Regions from separate parts of the Shewanella sp. GJ50-10 genome, predicted to be linked through region 1. Evidence: predicted binding sites of a transcription regulator. Region 1 holds the regulator's gene; the other holds the start of a gene.

Region 1 (7,933 bases):
AATGGCTTCTTGTAACGAGATTTGATTCTTAGAAAGAGGATGTAATCGACGGGTTTCACTGTAGCGTTTAAGCAGAACCTGATCATTTGAGTTTAAGAATAAACTAATGATGGTCGTATCATCAGATAATAAGGCTATTTGCTCTTTAAGCACTTTACCTTGCTCTTCAATATTTCGAACGTCGACGCTAATAGCGACAAGTTCGTTATTTCCTTTGAGCTGCTCAAGTAAGCTGCCAATAAGTGGTAAAGGAAGGTTATCAACACAGTAATAACCTAAATCTTCTAATACCCTTAGTGCAACTGATTTACCTGAGCCTGATCGTCCTGATACGATGACAAGTTTCATGCAGTAATAACCTGATAAAGTTCTGTAGCGTCATGACTCTTTCGAAGTCGCTTAAGGATTAATTTATCGCTCAGTTTTTCAGCCATCGTCGACAGCGTACTTAAATGCTGTTGGCATTGATCAGAAGGAACTAGCAGCGCAAATAATATATCCACGGGTTTTTTATCGATAGCATCAAACTCGATGCCTTCTTCACACTTGATCAAAATTGCTATCGGTTGTTCGATATCAGTTAATCGACCATGGGGAATCGCTATGCCATTTCCTATACCTGTACTACCCATTTTTTCACGAGCTATTAAACTTTCAAAAATAGCCTGTGAAGATAGGGTTGGGTACTGGGCAGCCATTAAATCGCTGATAAGTTCCAGTACTTTTTTCTTACTGCCCGGCGTGGCGCAGGAGGTGCACGCCGGCTGCAGAATGGTACGAAGTTCCATCGTTAGTGTTTAATTAACTTCTCTTTGTGTTTAATTACCTGACGATCTAATTTGTCTATCAGGGCGTCAATTGCGACATACATATCTGCGTTCTGAGATACGGCAAAAACTTCACCTCCTTTGAGGTGCAATTTTGCTTCAGCAATTTGTTGCAGCTTCTGAACATTGAGCACAACGTGTACATTATTGATCTGTTCGAAGTGTCGTTCAAGCTTTGAAAACTTAGTTTGTACATACTCACGTAAAGATTGCGTGATTTCTACATGGTGCCCAGTCAGGTTAATTTGCATAGATCATCCTCCAATAACAAAGGCTTATAAGCTCTTGCGTTGGTTTGAGGGAGGGATGAGCATTGCTTCACGATATTTGGCGATCGTACGCCGAGCAACATTAATCCCTTGTTCAGCCAGTAGCGTCGCCATTTTACTATCGCTAAGTGGCTTTTTCTGGTTTTCCGCTGCAACAAGTTTCTTAATAAAGGCACGAATTGCAGTAGAAGAACATTCTCCGCCATCATCGGTACTAACGTGGCTAGAGAAGAAATATTTTAGTTCAAAAAGTCCGCGAGGGGTGTGCATGTACTTTTGAGTGGTAACACGAGAAATGGTTGATTCATGCATCTCAACGGCTTCAGCAATGTCATTAAGTACCATTGGTTTCATGGCTTCTTCACCAAACTCAAAGAAGCCTTGCTGGAATTGCACAATGCAATTAGCCACTTTTAATAAGGTTTCATTGCGGCTTTCAATACTCTTAATAAACCATTTTGCTTCTTGTAAATGGCCGCGAATAAACTGGCTGTCTGACTGATTTGCAGAACCTTTCGCCATAGCTGCATATTGCTGATTCACACCAATTTTTGGCATGTTATCTGGATTTAATTCAACGACCCAACGACCACTCTTTTTAAACACTGTCACATCAGGAATGACATATTCATCTTTAATAGGAGTGATTTGTAAGCCTGGACGAGGGTTCAGCGTTTGAATAAATTGAATCGCTTCACGTAGATCATCTTCTTTAAGCTTGGTTTTACGCATTAATAATCTAAAGTCGCGACCAGCAATTAAATCAAGGTGTTCACCGATGAGCAATTTTACATTGTCGATGCAAGGGATCTCATCAGGGTATTGCCCGAGTTGGATCATTAAGCATTCACTTAAATCTCTTGCTGCAACGCCTACAGGATCAAAATGCTGAACTCGTTTGAGTACGGCTTCAACTTCGTCGAGTTCAATATCTTCAAGACCTAAAGCTTGTAAAATATCTTCGGTGGTTTGAGTTAAATAACCACGCTCATCTACTGCATCGATAATGGCAGTGGCGATGACCAAATCATTTTCTGAAAATGGGGTAAGGTTTTTTTGCCACTCAAGATGTTCATAAAGGCCTTCGGTGGTTTCACCTTGAAAGGGCATATCGTCATCACGAGCAACTGCCCCAGAACCTGAGCTAGGAGAGGCGGTATAAACTTCATCCCATGTGGTGTCCATTGGGAGATCTTCAGGCATTGACTCTTTGGTCAATGATTCTGTGGTATCAACTGTTGAGGTGTCTTTTTCAACGGTAACTTGGCTGTTGTCACTAAAATCAGTATCGGTTTGCTGGGCGTTCTCTTTTACAGGTTCTTTTGCTTTAGCAAACTCATCTTCGAGCTCAAGGAGTGGATTTGAGTCTAGTGCTTGTTGAATTTCTTGCTGGAGCTCCAATGAGGAAAGTTGCAATAAGCGAATGGCTTGTTGCAACTGAGGGGTCATTGTCAGGTGTTGACCCATTTTAAGTTGGAGTGAGGCTTTCATTTACCGCTTATCCCTAATTGAATTTCATCATCGCGACTAACAATTGTGTGGGTCTAGCACCTTTTTAAACTGCTTCTAGGCTTAAGCTGAACCTTGGCTTAAGTTGAGTCTAGAACATAGCGCTAAAAAGTGGGACTGATACTGGTCGCGAAATGCCATATTGTGCACTAAAGAATGCTAACTATAGCTTGAATTGCTCACCTAAGTATACTGACCTGACTTGCTGATTGTCTAAGATTTCAGCAGGCGTGCCTTCTGCAATTAAATCTCCGTGGCTGACAATATACGCGCGCTCACACACATCAAGTGTTTCACGAACATTATGGTCTGTAATTAACACACCTAAACCACGACTTTTTAATTGTTGAATAATTTTCTTGATATCTATCACAGAGATAGGATCAACACCTGCGAAAGGCTCATCCAATAAAATGAACTTAGGATTGGCTGCCAATGCGCGTGCGATTTCTACTCGGCGACGTTCACCACCCGATAATGCCATGCCTTGGCTATCTCGAATATGGGTGATATTGAACTCTTCTAATAAGTGCTCTAATTCTTCAATACGCTGCTCTGTGGTTAAACTCTTGCGAGTTTGTAGTACAGCCATAATATTATCGTGTACAGTCAGCTTTCGAAAAATACTGGCTTCTTGTGGCAAATAACCAATGCCTTTTCGAGCACGAAGGTGCATTGGGTCTGCGGTGAGATCGTCAGAATCAATTAATATCCGGCCTTTATCGCTTTTAACTAACCCAACCACCATATAAAAGGTGGTGGTTTTACCTGCACCATTTGGCCCTAATAGCCCAACAATTTGCCCGGTTTTAACTGTCAGGCTGACATTTTTAACCACTTGACGGCTTTTATAACTTTTTGCCAAGTTTTCAGCTGTTAACGTTATTTGTGTCATTATTGAGTTTGCTCTAGCGCTGGTGTTTCAGGTAATGAATCTGTACTTGGCTTGTCTTCAATTTGCAGGCCTTCAATTGAAGTGTCTGCATTTGCTTCAGGCACTTCGACTACAGGCGTAGAAGCTTCTGTATCAGTTACTTCAGTCGCTGTTATTTCAGCATTATTAGCTTCTGTTTTCACTTCATTGATTGATGCTGCTTGATCTTCAATGAGCTTTTCTGACTCTTCAGTTTTTGGTGATTCTAATTCAGGCTGCTCTGAATTGCCTTTTGAATCATTTAAATCTGGGTAGTTCTCTGGCTGGAAAATCGTAATAACGCGATCTTTACCGTCACCAGTACTTTCAGCAATTAATTGTTGCTTATCAATATTGTAGCTAATCAAGTTACCTGTCACTTGGCTGCCAGCTTGATCAAGTTTTGCGTTGCCTTTTAAAGTCAAAATACTGGTAGCGAGTTCATACTTGATTTCATTTGCGCTTGCAGTACCAATCCGGCCGTCGTCTAATTCTTGGGAAAAGGTTGCCGGATTACCTGTGGCAATCATGGTTTTTTTGCCACCGGATTCAGCACTGAATGCACGAAGTTCATCGGCATTAATGTTAATCGTACCTTGTGTCACTGTGACAGGACCAAAGAAAATAACTTGGTTATTTTTAATGTCTGCTTTTTGGCTCACTGCGGCGACTTTTAGTTCTTGCTGTAAGTCACCTTCTTTTGCGCTTACGCTAGTGACCCCAATTAGGCTTATTCCAACTAGACTCATCTTTACAAAATTATGTAGTGAGACAGTAAGGTTTTTACTTTGCTTCATACGTTCCTTCTACTTGACTTAAAAGCTCTAATTCTTCGGCATTTAAATCAGCATAAAGGCCTAAGCCTTGTATATTAAAGTCTTGGCCTGAGACATAAATTTGTCGATCAGACGTCATTATCATGGTGTTCAAATCTAATGCCAACATGCTTGTTGTTAGCGATTGTACTGGTTCATTGATGTTTATTGCATCAATAATAACATTATTTTGCAGTACGACTTTGCCAGTCTCTTTATTAAGCTTGCCTAAATCAGCTGTTAATTGCCATTCAGCTTCACCGTTTTCAGGATAGACAAGATAAACAGGTTCAGTGAACAAGGTTTCATTTGTTTGCTGAAAGTGTTCCATGTGTTTTGCTGAAACACGGCTTTGCACTAAACCTTGTTCGTTAAATTCTGTACTGCGTAAATCATTAGCGATAAATTCTGGACGAGCAGGATCTGGCAGCTTTGTTGCTTCCATGGCACTGCGTTTTACTTGGACTTGCCAATATAAAACCAGTGCAGCGCCGAAAAAGGCTATGATCGCTAGTGTGGTGCGACTCATATACTCATTCCATGGGCCGATTCAAACTTATCTTGGCTAACTAATAGTAAATCAGTTAACTCACGTAGTGCACCATTACCGCCATTTATACTGGTAATCATCTGGCAATGACGTTTTACAAATGGGTGCCCATCAGCAACACAAACAGCTAAACCTACTTCTTTCATGACAGGTAAGTCGACCATATCATCACCGATATAAGCGACTTCATCAGGATTAACATTATAAATGTTTAACAGGTCTTTAAATGGGGTAAGTTTATCGTCAACGCCTTGATAAATGTGGCTAACCCCTAAAGCGGTCATGCGGTTTTCAACAATGGCTGATTTGCGCCCCGTAATAACCGCGACGTTAATGCCGCTGGTTAATATTGAACGAACGCCATAGCCATCGCGAGTATGGAAAGCTTTGAGTTCTTCACCGGCATTACTTAAATAAATTCGGCCGTCTGAAAATACCCCATCAACATCACAGATGAGGAGTTTGATTTTTTTAGCACGTTGCCAAATGTCATCACTAACAGGGCCATATAAACCTTGATGAACTTGTGTATCTGACATATTAAATGACTCCTGCTTTGACCATGTCTAGCATGTTAAGTGCGCCGACAGGGTGTTGATTGCTGTCAACAACGATTAAGCCGTTAATGCTTTTTTCATCCATTATTTGTAGAGCTTGCGCTGCTAAAATATCTGCACTAATTGTAATACAGTTTGGGGTCATCACATCGGCAATGGCAGTTGTGCGTAAATTCTTTTCGGCATCAATTACTCGGCGTAAATCACCGTCAGTAAAAATACCCACAAGTTTACCGTCATCATCGGTAACGGCTGTCATACCTAAACCTTTATTTGAGATTTCGTATAAAGATTCAGTGATACAGACATTACTGTTAACTTGAGGTACATCATTACCTTGATGCATGACATCCGACACTTTTAACAGTAGTTTTCGCCCTAAAGAGCCACCTGGATGTGATAGTGCAAAGTCATCGCGGGTAAAGCCTTTTGCTTGCAGTAATGCAACTGCTAAAGCATCGCCCATGACTAATGTCGCTGTGGTACTGGATGTTGGTGCTAGTCCAAGCGGACAGGCTTCTTCTGGCACTTCGATACAAAGGTGTAGTTTTGATAAACGCGCCATATTCGAATCTGGTTTACCGGTTATGGCAATAACTGGTACGCCCATACGTTGAATGACAGGCAGTAAAGTGAGGATTTCACTTGATTCGCCAGAGTTTGAGATGGCGAGAATAATATCGTTTTTAGCGAGAGCGCCTAAGTCACCATGGCTTGCTTCACCTGGGTGAACAAAAAACGCAGGAGTGCCGGTACTGGCTAGAGTTGCTGAAATCTTATTGCCGATATGGCCAGATTTGCCCATCCCCATAACAATAACTTTGCCTTTGCACTGCAAAATTAGTTCACAAGCTTGTCCAAATGCATCGGAATCAACGTACTGATATAGATTATCTAAAGCCGTTTTCTCGATATCAATGACCTGACGGCCCCACTGACGCAATTGTTTCTGATCTATCATAGGTCTCTCGCTCTGTTCCAATGCTAATCAACCATTAGCATTGGTGAGATAAAAATCTTTATGCCCCGTTATTGAGATTGAAATAGGACAATCTGGTACGCAATAAAGACGACTAATAAAATGGCGCCATGCCAGCGAGTAAGCTGCTTTTTGGCGCCACTGGATAAAACTAGAACAGCCAATGCGGTACTGGTACCCAGCACCATATAAAAATCTCGACTGCTGGCATGGGCATCAATCTCACCAGGTGCAATAAGTCCTGGTATTGCCAATACCGCTAAAATATTAAATAAGTTCGACCCAACAATATTACCTATTGCCAAATCATCTTCTTTTTTAAGTACCCCTGCAATACATGCAGCAAGCTCTGGCAAGCTAGTGCCGACAGCAATGATAGTTAAACCAATGACTAAATCCGACAGTCCAAATGTTTTGGCTATGCCGACAGCGCCAGTCACCATCCAGTCAGCTGAAAGCGGCAACAGTATCATGCCTACAATGATCCAGATAATAGCATGTAATGTGGGTACATTTTTAGGGATCTCTGCATCAGATTCGTCAGATAATGGATCAATTTGTTTATTTCTCATGGCTTGCCAAATGAAATAGCCCATTAAGGCGAAAAACGCGACCAATAATATTACGCCTTCAAATCGGGTTAACATGCCGTCATGGATGAGATAACCAGCTAAAACGGTTGCTGCTAACATTAATGGTATTTCACGTTTTAGGGTCTGTGAACTAACAGAAATGGCACCAAGTAATGCAGTAATACCAAGAATAAGAGTGATGTTAGCGACGTTAGAACCAAGGACATTACCAACAGCGGTATTACTCATCCCTTCCATTGATGCCGTTGCAGCAACAAACATTTCGGGAGCCGAGCTACCCATTGCCACAATTGTCAAACCGATTAGCATTGGCGGCAAACCAAGGTTTCGAGCAAACGCGGCTGCGCCATATACGAAGCGGTCCGCGCTCCAAACTAAAACGCCTAAACCAGCGATTAGCATCAAGATATTAAAAAGCATGTTTTTCCAAAAAATGTGTTGATAGCGATATTTATGTAGAATTTTAACAAAAATATGAGCTGATGCGATAATTGTTGTGGATTGTAACTCATGGTGATTGATTTGTTGTAGGTTCTTACACAATTTCGTACAATTCAGATCTACATCTAACGGGCCAGGAAGGCTATTATTTCCTCTATGTCAGATCCTAGTTTATTAAACATATCTCCACCTTTGGTTGAAATTCGTCACATGAAATTCAATCGTGGTTCACGTGTCATTTTTGATGATATTTGCTTGAGCATTCCTAAAGGGAAAGTGACAGCAATTATGGGCCCAAGTGGTATCGGTAAAACGACTCTGCTTAAGCTGATTGGCGGCCAATTAACACCGGACAGTGGTGAAGTGTTATTCAGTGGTGAAAATATTCACCAACTCAAACGTCAGCAATTATTTGAGCTACGTAAACGCATGAGCATGCTATTTCAAAGCGGCGCTTTATTCACTGATATGGATGTGTTT
Region 2 (7,933 bases), 910 kb from region 1:
CAACTTGAATCTATCGATGTTAGTAAGTTAGACGTGCAAACCGCTTTAAGCTACAAGCTGATGAAGCAAGGTTTAGAGCAAGATATTGTTGATGATAAATGGCGTCATCATACTTACCCAGTAAATCAAATGTACGGTAGCCATACTTTTATCGCGACATTCTTAATTAACCAACACCAAGTATCAAGTGTGAGTGATGCTGAAGCTTACATTAGCCGTTTAAATGGCGTTAAGCTTGCCAGTAAGCAGCTTGTGGATGGATTAAAACTGCGCGCTGATAAAGGCATTATTGCACCTAAGTTTGTATTTCCGTATGTGATTTCAGACAGTCAAAACATCATCACTGGCGCACCTTTTAGTGATACTGAAGAAAAAAGCACCCTTTGGGCTGATATCAATAAAAAAGTAGCAGCGTTAGATGCCCCACAAGCAAAGAAAGATGAGCTGCTTGCTGATGCTAAAAAAGCATTAATCAACAGCGTACAACCAGCATATAACGACCTTATCGCTTACCTTAACGAGCTTGAGCAAAAAGCCGATACCCGTGATGGTGTATGGAAACTACCTGAAGGTGATGACTTCTTTAACATGCGTTTAAACCGCGTTACCACAACGGACATGAGTTCAGAAACTATTCATAAATTAGGTCTATCTGAAGTGGCTCGTATTCATGATGAGATGCGTGACATCATGAAGAAAGTGAAGTTTGATGGAAACTTACAAGAATTCATGGCATTCATGCGCGATGATGAGCAGTTTTACTACCCTGCAACTGATGCTGGTAAAACTCGCTATATGACTGAAGCAAAAGACTTAATTGATAACATGGAATCTCGTCTTGATGAAGTGTTCAACATCAAGCCAAAAGCGCAGCTAATCGTTAAACAAGTTGAAGCATTCCGTGAGAAGTCAGCGGGTAAAGCATTCTACGATGCACCAGCACCAGATGGCTCACGCCCAGGTACTTACTACGCTAACCTGTATGACATGAAAGCCATGCCAACATACCAAATGGAAGCGTTAGCTTACCATGAAGGTATTCCGGGCCATCACATGCAAATTGCGATTGCTCAAGAGCTTGAAGGTATTCCTAAGTTCCGCAAATATGGCGGCTATACGGCCTACATTGAAGGTTGGGGCTTATACACTGAGTACTTCCCTAAAGAGATGGGCTTATATGCTGATCCTTATTCTGACTTCGGTCGTTTAGCGATGGAGCTATGGCGCGCTTGTCGTTTAGTAGTTGATACTGGTATTCATTCAGAAAAATGGACCCGTGAGCAAGGTATTCAATACTATGTTGATAATACCCCAAATGCAGAATCTGATGCTGTGAAGATGGTTGAACGTCATATCGTGATGCCAGGTCAAGCAACCGCTTATAAAGTCGGTATGATTAAGATTTTAGAATTGCGTGAAGATGCTAAAAAGCAATTAGGTGATAAGTTTGATATTCGCCAGTTCCACACGCTAATTTTAGAAAATGGCCCACTGCCTTTAGATGTTTTAGAGGATAAAGTCACTGAATGGGTTAACGCGACTAAATAGTCCAAATTGACTTATCCAAGTTCAGTTACCCCTGTTGAGTTATAACTGTTAAGTTAGCTCAAACTTCAAAGATAGAAAAAAAGCCACTGTAGTCAGTGGCTTTTTTGTATCTACTTAAAGGTGATGACCAGTTCTAATTGTAATAGTGGCACAAACAAAACATAAGCAAATATCGTTTATATCAAACGTATATTCTGGGTAGGAATATAGGGGACGAAACTAAATTGGAACTATTGCAGTTTAAGCAAAGTTCATATGCAAAAATCTGAAATCAACAAACAATTCGATACGGCGGGTGTTTATTTTAGATAAAAATAACCCCAGAACATTGTCTGGGGTAAACCAATATAAACTAGGATGATGGTTTCAAAGCCGGCATTGTTCTAGTTTTAAAACCGTTGCCAGCAGTGATTCAAAATTTGCGAAGTTGCTGGTTTGCACATAAAGCTGAAAAGGGGTCATTTCTCAACAAGATGCGTGACTCAAACCATTCCGAATCAACTGAAATCTATTGTATTGATTTCAGAACATAGTTCAAGATGCATTTTATCGATTGTTTTTTATTTAAGACAAAGTTCAACTGGATAATTTTTAACCACAAACAATCAAGCCATTGTTTTTAATTAATAAATAAAAAAACCGCATATAAAAATGCGGTTTTGTTTTAAAATTTGAACAATGTTTCCATATATTCTTACGTATTTAACGACCTTCAGTGGTAATTATTTACGCAATTTGTATAAATGGTCATATTTAGTATCCCAATATGGAGTACTACCAATATGTCCTTTAATGAAATCAATGAACGAACTCACTTTTGGTGCAAGATGTTTACGACGAGGGTAAACCGCTTGAAGAGGCAAGTTATTGGTTAACTGCCAATCCGGTAACAAGGGAACTAAGGTTCCTTGCTCGATTTCATCTTCCATCAAGTAACTGGCTAAATATGCAATACCTAGTCCGCTTACAGCTGCTGATTTAAGCGCTGGAGCATTATCGACACGGAAGTTACCTGATACACCAATCTCGCAGTAGTCTTCGCCTTTCTTAAACTGCCACATACTGTGTTCATGCCATTCGCCTTGATACACAAGACAGTTATGATCCACTAGCTGCTCAGGGCGTGAAATAGTGCCGTTTTGAGCAATATACTCTGGCGATGCTGCAAGTAAGAATTGGCACTTCATCAATGGACGAGCCACCATGCCTAGAGGTAATTGCTCAGACATAGTTAATAATAAATCTAAGCCTTCACTTACCACATCAACTTTATGATCAAGTAAGCTTACTTGTAGCTCAAGCTCAGGATGTTTAGCCATAAACTCAGGTAAAGCTGGAATGATGTGCATAGTACCGAAAGACTGAGAAATACCCACTTTCAATACACCACGCGTGGCATCATTTAAGTTATGAACACTTGCGACGGCTTGTTCAGCATCGCGAAGCAACTCTTCACCTTGAATATAAAGCAAGTTACCTGCTTCTGTCAGACTCAAACTACGTGTAGTACGTTGAATAAGTTGAACCCCAAGTTTATGTTCAAGGTCAGCGACCTGAGTACTTACTTTCGACTTAGATATACTCAATCTTCTAGCTGCGGCGCTAAAACTTCCCGCGCGGGCAACATGAGTAAAAATAGCAATAGGTTCTAACAGTTCTAACATGGGAGTCGCCTTAAGCTGTTTACGACATTAAAAATAGTTTTTGGAATGCCAATCACTGTAACCTCCTCGAAACAAAACCGAACAAGATTTAAGCGATATAACGGTGCGAAAATGAATGCACTTTTTACCAAAAAAGAAATTAAATTGTGATAGTCCGTTATCCTGTATAGCCAATCAAAATTAAAACAATAAGTTAATCAAATTAGCTATGCAGTTTTATAATTTTATGGAGTATACCAAAAAAATCACAAATGGCTCTATATTTATAATATACAATTTTTTTATCAGAACAAATCATTAGTTATTCATAAATGCAGTTGAATTAGGATTTTAAGCGCATTTAAAACGAAAAAGCCCCTGCATATAGATACAGGGGAAGGTCAGGTGCATTTTAACAATGCTAGAAATTGAACAATCAAGATAATGAGTTTAGTAATAATAAATAGGGGTTACTTTTACTAAACTAATACCATTACCTGTTAGTTAAATACTCATGAACATCATTGAGCTCGATTCAACTAAATAAACTAAGACCACTTATTCGTAACGGTTATCTAGTGTTGCTAATTCGAATGATGCAAGCTCAGGGATTGACTTACGAACTTCTGATTCAAGAACCATAAGCTCCTCAAAATCAGCACAAATTCTTTCTGCTTTTTCTTCAATAGCTTGTGATTGGTCAGCAATTTGAAGTTCAATATCATCGCCTACTTTTTCCATTTTGCTAGAAAATGCTTCTATCTTCTCTTCAAAACTACCGCCTTCCGATGACATCATTTCAGCGCCAATTGCCATCATGAAACTTCCCATTGAATTAGCGATCATCGCTTCCATTTCTTTTTCAAAGTCTTCATTAAATGCATCTTCAATTGAAGACTCGGTAGCACCTATATAAAACTTATCACCTTGCTGATAAGCAGCTTCATCTACTCGTGTTTGAATACCTGCAAGTAATTCATCTAACTTAGCGCCAGTTGCATCACCAAAGATTGGAGTTAATGCTAAGCTAACCGCATCTGTTGCAAGCACAACCACTTCATTTACTAGGTCAATAATTTCTGGAACTTGTTGAGATAGTTCTTCTGAATAGTCGTTTAACAGTCTGCTTTGCTTACTGTCTAATTTGACCTTACTGCCTTCAACATACAACTCGCCCATTTCAACTCGATATAACTCCTCGCCCTTTTCGCTGATAAGCAGTTTTTTGGGTTCGACGGTTACGTCATAGTTTAAAGTGACATTACATTGTTCATCATCGATAGACAGCTTTGCCATAGCGGGTGACATTGCACCTGCAGTAAAAATAAGCCCTGACAAAGCAATACCTTTAATCAATCCGCTGGTGAAATTAGTTTGAGTTTTCATTCGCTCTTCCTTAGCTGTAAATAAAGCCAGTCATTAATGTATAGACTGAATTTTTAATTTGGTTATCAATTGTGTTATTTGTAAAACTTATATTAGATAAAGCACAGTCCATGCCAATAATGAAAAAGCCTTTTATTTCAGTAAATAAGTAGAATTAATTTTAAATGGAGATCAATATAGAATTAGGAAGTTAACCGACTATGAGTGAAATAAACAACAAAGTGGTGTATTTCACTCATTGGTAATATTCTGAAAAGAAGAGTTTAAAAACTGGGGAAAATGAACGACTAACTGAGTTGCTTGCTTAGTTACTTACGCTCGTTGCTCACTTAGTTGCTCACGTTAGAAACTTACTGGGCAGCCAATAAAGCAAGCGGTTAAAAAATTGAACGACCTAAAGACTGAGATAAATACTCAAGCATACGAGTACCAGCCAAAGAGTTGCCATTTTGGTCTAGCTCAGGAGACCACACACAAATAGACATATCACCGGGTATAACCGCAATAATACCGCCACCTACTCCACTCTTACCTGGCATACCAACTCTATAAGCAAACTCACCAGCACCATCATATAAACCAGAGGTAGCCAATAATGCATTTAGCTGTCTGGTTTGCACTGGCGTAATTAATTGCTCATTTTGTAGCGTCTTGCCACGATTAGCTAAATAGAACATTGCCTTTGATAAGTCAGCGCAATTCATCTTTAACGAGCAATAATGAAAATAGCTTTTTAATACCGTATCGACATTGCCATCAAAATTACCAAATGATTTCATCAGGTATGCTATGGATGCGTTTCTGGCACTAAATTTAAACTCTGAATTGGCCACATTTTTGTCAAAGCAAATATGTGAATTACCACTGAGCTTTCTTACTTCTTCAAGCATACGGTGCTTTGGTGCACTTTGCCTTGCCTGAATCAAGTCTGCAATCACTAACGCGCCAGCGTTGATAAAGGGATTACGCGGAATGCCACGCTCTAACTCAACTTGCACTAGCGAGTTAAAAGACTGGCCAGATGGTTCTTTGCCCACTCTGCTCCAAATCTCATCTTCACTATATAAGCTAAGCGCTAGTGTAAGGCTGAAAACCTTAGAAATACTTTGAATTGAGAACGGCTCTAGGTAATCACCAGCGCCCATGGTTTGACCATCAGCAGTGGTCACTGCAATCGCAATTTTATTAGGATCGACATTTCCCAGTGCAGGAATGTAGTTTGCCACCTTCCCAGAACCAATAAGTGGCCGAACTTTGTCGACCACTTCTTCAAGCAATATCTGCTCAGGCATTGGCTGAATTAGCCCCACCAGATGTCATATAATGCACTGACTTCAAGTTCAGAAACTTTCTTTGCTTCCCAAAATGCTTTAACGGCAGCAACATCTTCTTCGGTACATTTACCAATTTGCTGTGTAGCAATGATGCCTTCCCACATTTTGTGGCCGCCACCATGGAAACCTAAGTTACGAGGCTCGATAACTTGATCGATAAACTCATCAACAGTTTTATCAATGTCTTCTTCAGAAATTGATTCTTCAAAAGTCCAGACCACATCAAAACCAAGTTCTTGGAACTCATCAACGCGTAATTTTTTACGTAAACGGCGAGTACGATTCTTAGCCATGTTTATATCCTAGTTTGTATTATCGTTTAAAAATTATTATGTAAAATCAACAGTAAACTATCTTAGCTTACTCTTTCAAACATTAAATCCCAAACGCCATGGCCTAAACGATGACCACGAGCTTCAAATTTGGTTAATGGACGATGATCAGGGCGTTCAACCACAGTGTTAGTTTCAGATTGGTTTTTATACCCTTCTGCACCAGACATCACTTCAAGCATATGCTCACTGTAGTTCTCCCAGTCTGTTGCCATATGGAAAACACCACCAATTTTAAGCTTACGGCGAATAAGTTCAGCAAATTCAGCTTGGACAATACGACGTTTATGATGACGCTTTTTATGCCATGGATCAGGGAAGAACAATTGCACGCGACTGAGTGAACCGTCCGCTATACTGTTTTCAAGTACTTCCATAGCATCGTGATGATAAACACGTAGGTTAGTCACTTCCGCTTTACCTGCATCAACAAGACAAGCACCAACACCCGGCTTATGAACTTCAATACCGATATAATTTAGTTCAGGGGCAGCTTGCGCCATTTCAACTAAAGAAGCGCCCATACCAAAGCCGATTTCTAATACGGTGTCAGCTTCACGGTTAAATACTTCAGTAAGATTAATCGCCTCAGGAGTGTAATCTAACCCCATTGTTGGCCAGTAAGATTCAATTGCTTGAGCTTGGCCTTTTGTTAGGCGCCCTTCTCTCAATACAAAGCTTCTAATCTTACGAATATATTTGCCATCTTCGTTAAATTCAGCGGTAGTCACGTCGCTCATGTTTGCCTCATCAATTGGGTGCTTATAAAAGTGACCCAATGTTTCACTTCAAATTCATAAAATAGTCGGTAAGTATATCGCAAATTCAGCCTGACTAAAGTAGTTAACGTGCTTTCAAGCAAAGATTGTTATGCCTTAAGGCTATTTTTTACTGAAGTTTGACTACATTAATCAAAATAGCAGCATTTAATAGCCTATTTTAAGCATCAAATGATTTGCATGAACCCAATATCAACTGGCTCTAACTGAGTCCTCACTCAATTATCAGCTTTATCGAAAACCGCTTCTAGCTTGTTAATCCACACCTTGGCATATACACTGCCCCGATGAAAAAAGTTAACTCCTTTTCCGAGCGTAATTTTTCTGACCGAATTGTCGCTTGGTACGATGTTCATGGCCGTAAAACATTACCTTGGCAAATGAATAAAACCCCATACAGAGTATGGATTTCTGAGATCATGCTACAGCAAACTCAAGTAGCAACAGTCATCCCTTACTATGAAAAGTTCATGGTAAGTTTTCCTTCTATTGAAGACTTAGCCAATGCCTCTGAAGATGATGTTCTGCACCATTGGACTGGCCTAGGTTATTACGCCCGTGCCAGAAACCTACATAAAGCTGCCAAAGCAGTATGTGAACAACATGCTGGTAAGTTTCCTGAATCTTTAGATGAAGTGATTGCACTACCAGGCATTGGGCGTTCAACTGCTGGTGCAATATTGTCACTCGCCCTTGGGCAGCATCATTCCATATTAGATGGCAACGTCAAACGAGTCCTTGCAAGACATGGGGCTATTGAAGGCTGGCCGGGGCAAAAAGCGGTTGAGCAAAAGTTATGGACCTTAACTGACTCTCTGACGCCAAAAGCTGATGTGCGTAAGTTTAATCAAGCCATGATGGATATCGGTTCTGCCGTTTGTACTCGCAGCAAACCTCGTTGCGATGAATGC

The links. Region 1 encodes sigma-54, which starts transcription at its own class of promoters, with help from an activator protein. Its sites were predicted from a motif close to GTTGGCACGNNNNTNGNNT; they were not measured.
Region 2: the regulator sigma-54 is predicted to act here: its motif matches at 4,677-4,695, upstream of AC0L4E_RS05280 (YggN family protein).

The regions. Positions count from the first base shown of each region.
Region 1 covers NZ_JBVVSS010000001.1:341,496-349,428, forward strand. The annotation lists gene rapZ (RNase adapter RapZ) at 1-348, opposite strand, end outside; gene ptsN (PTS IIA-like nitrogen regulatory protein PtsN) at 345-788, opposite strand; gene hpf (ribosome hibernation promoting factor) at 791-1,078, opposite strand; gene AC0L4E_RS01325 (RNA polymerase factor sigma-54) at 1,103-2,587, opposite strand; gene lptB (LPS export ABC transporter ATP-binding protein) at 2,769-3,500, opposite strand; partial or broken gene lptA (lipopolysaccharide transport periplasmic protein LptA) at 3,785-4,267, opposite strand; gene lptC (LPS export ABC transporter periplasmic protein LptC) at 4,302-4,862, opposite strand; gene kdsC (3-deoxy-manno-octulosonate-8-phosphatase KdsC) at 4,859-5,422, opposite strand; gene AC0L4E_RS01350 (KpsF/GutQ family sugar-phosphate isomerase) at 5,424-6,401, opposite strand; gene AC0L4E_RS01355 (calcium/sodium antiporter) at 6,470-7,432, opposite strand; gene mlaF (phospholipid ABC transporter ATP-binding protein MlaF) at 7,610-7,933, shown strand, end outside.
Region 2 covers NZ_JBVVSS010000001.1:1,252,927-1,260,859, reverse strand. The annotation lists gene AC0L4E_RS05290 (DUF885 domain-containing protein) at 1-1,548, shown strand, start outside; gene AC0L4E_RS05285 (LysR family transcriptional regulator) at 2,271-3,212, opposite strand; gene AC0L4E_RS05280 (YggN family protein) at 3,750-4,577, opposite strand; gene glsB (glutaminase B) at 4,955-5,869, opposite strand; gene AC0L4E_RS05270 (50S ribosome-binding protein YggL) at 5,878-6,204, opposite strand; gene trmB (tRNA (guanosine(46)-N7)-methyltransferase TrmB) at 6,267-6,983, opposite strand; gene mutY (A/G-specific adenine glycosylase) at 7,310-7,933, shown strand, end outside.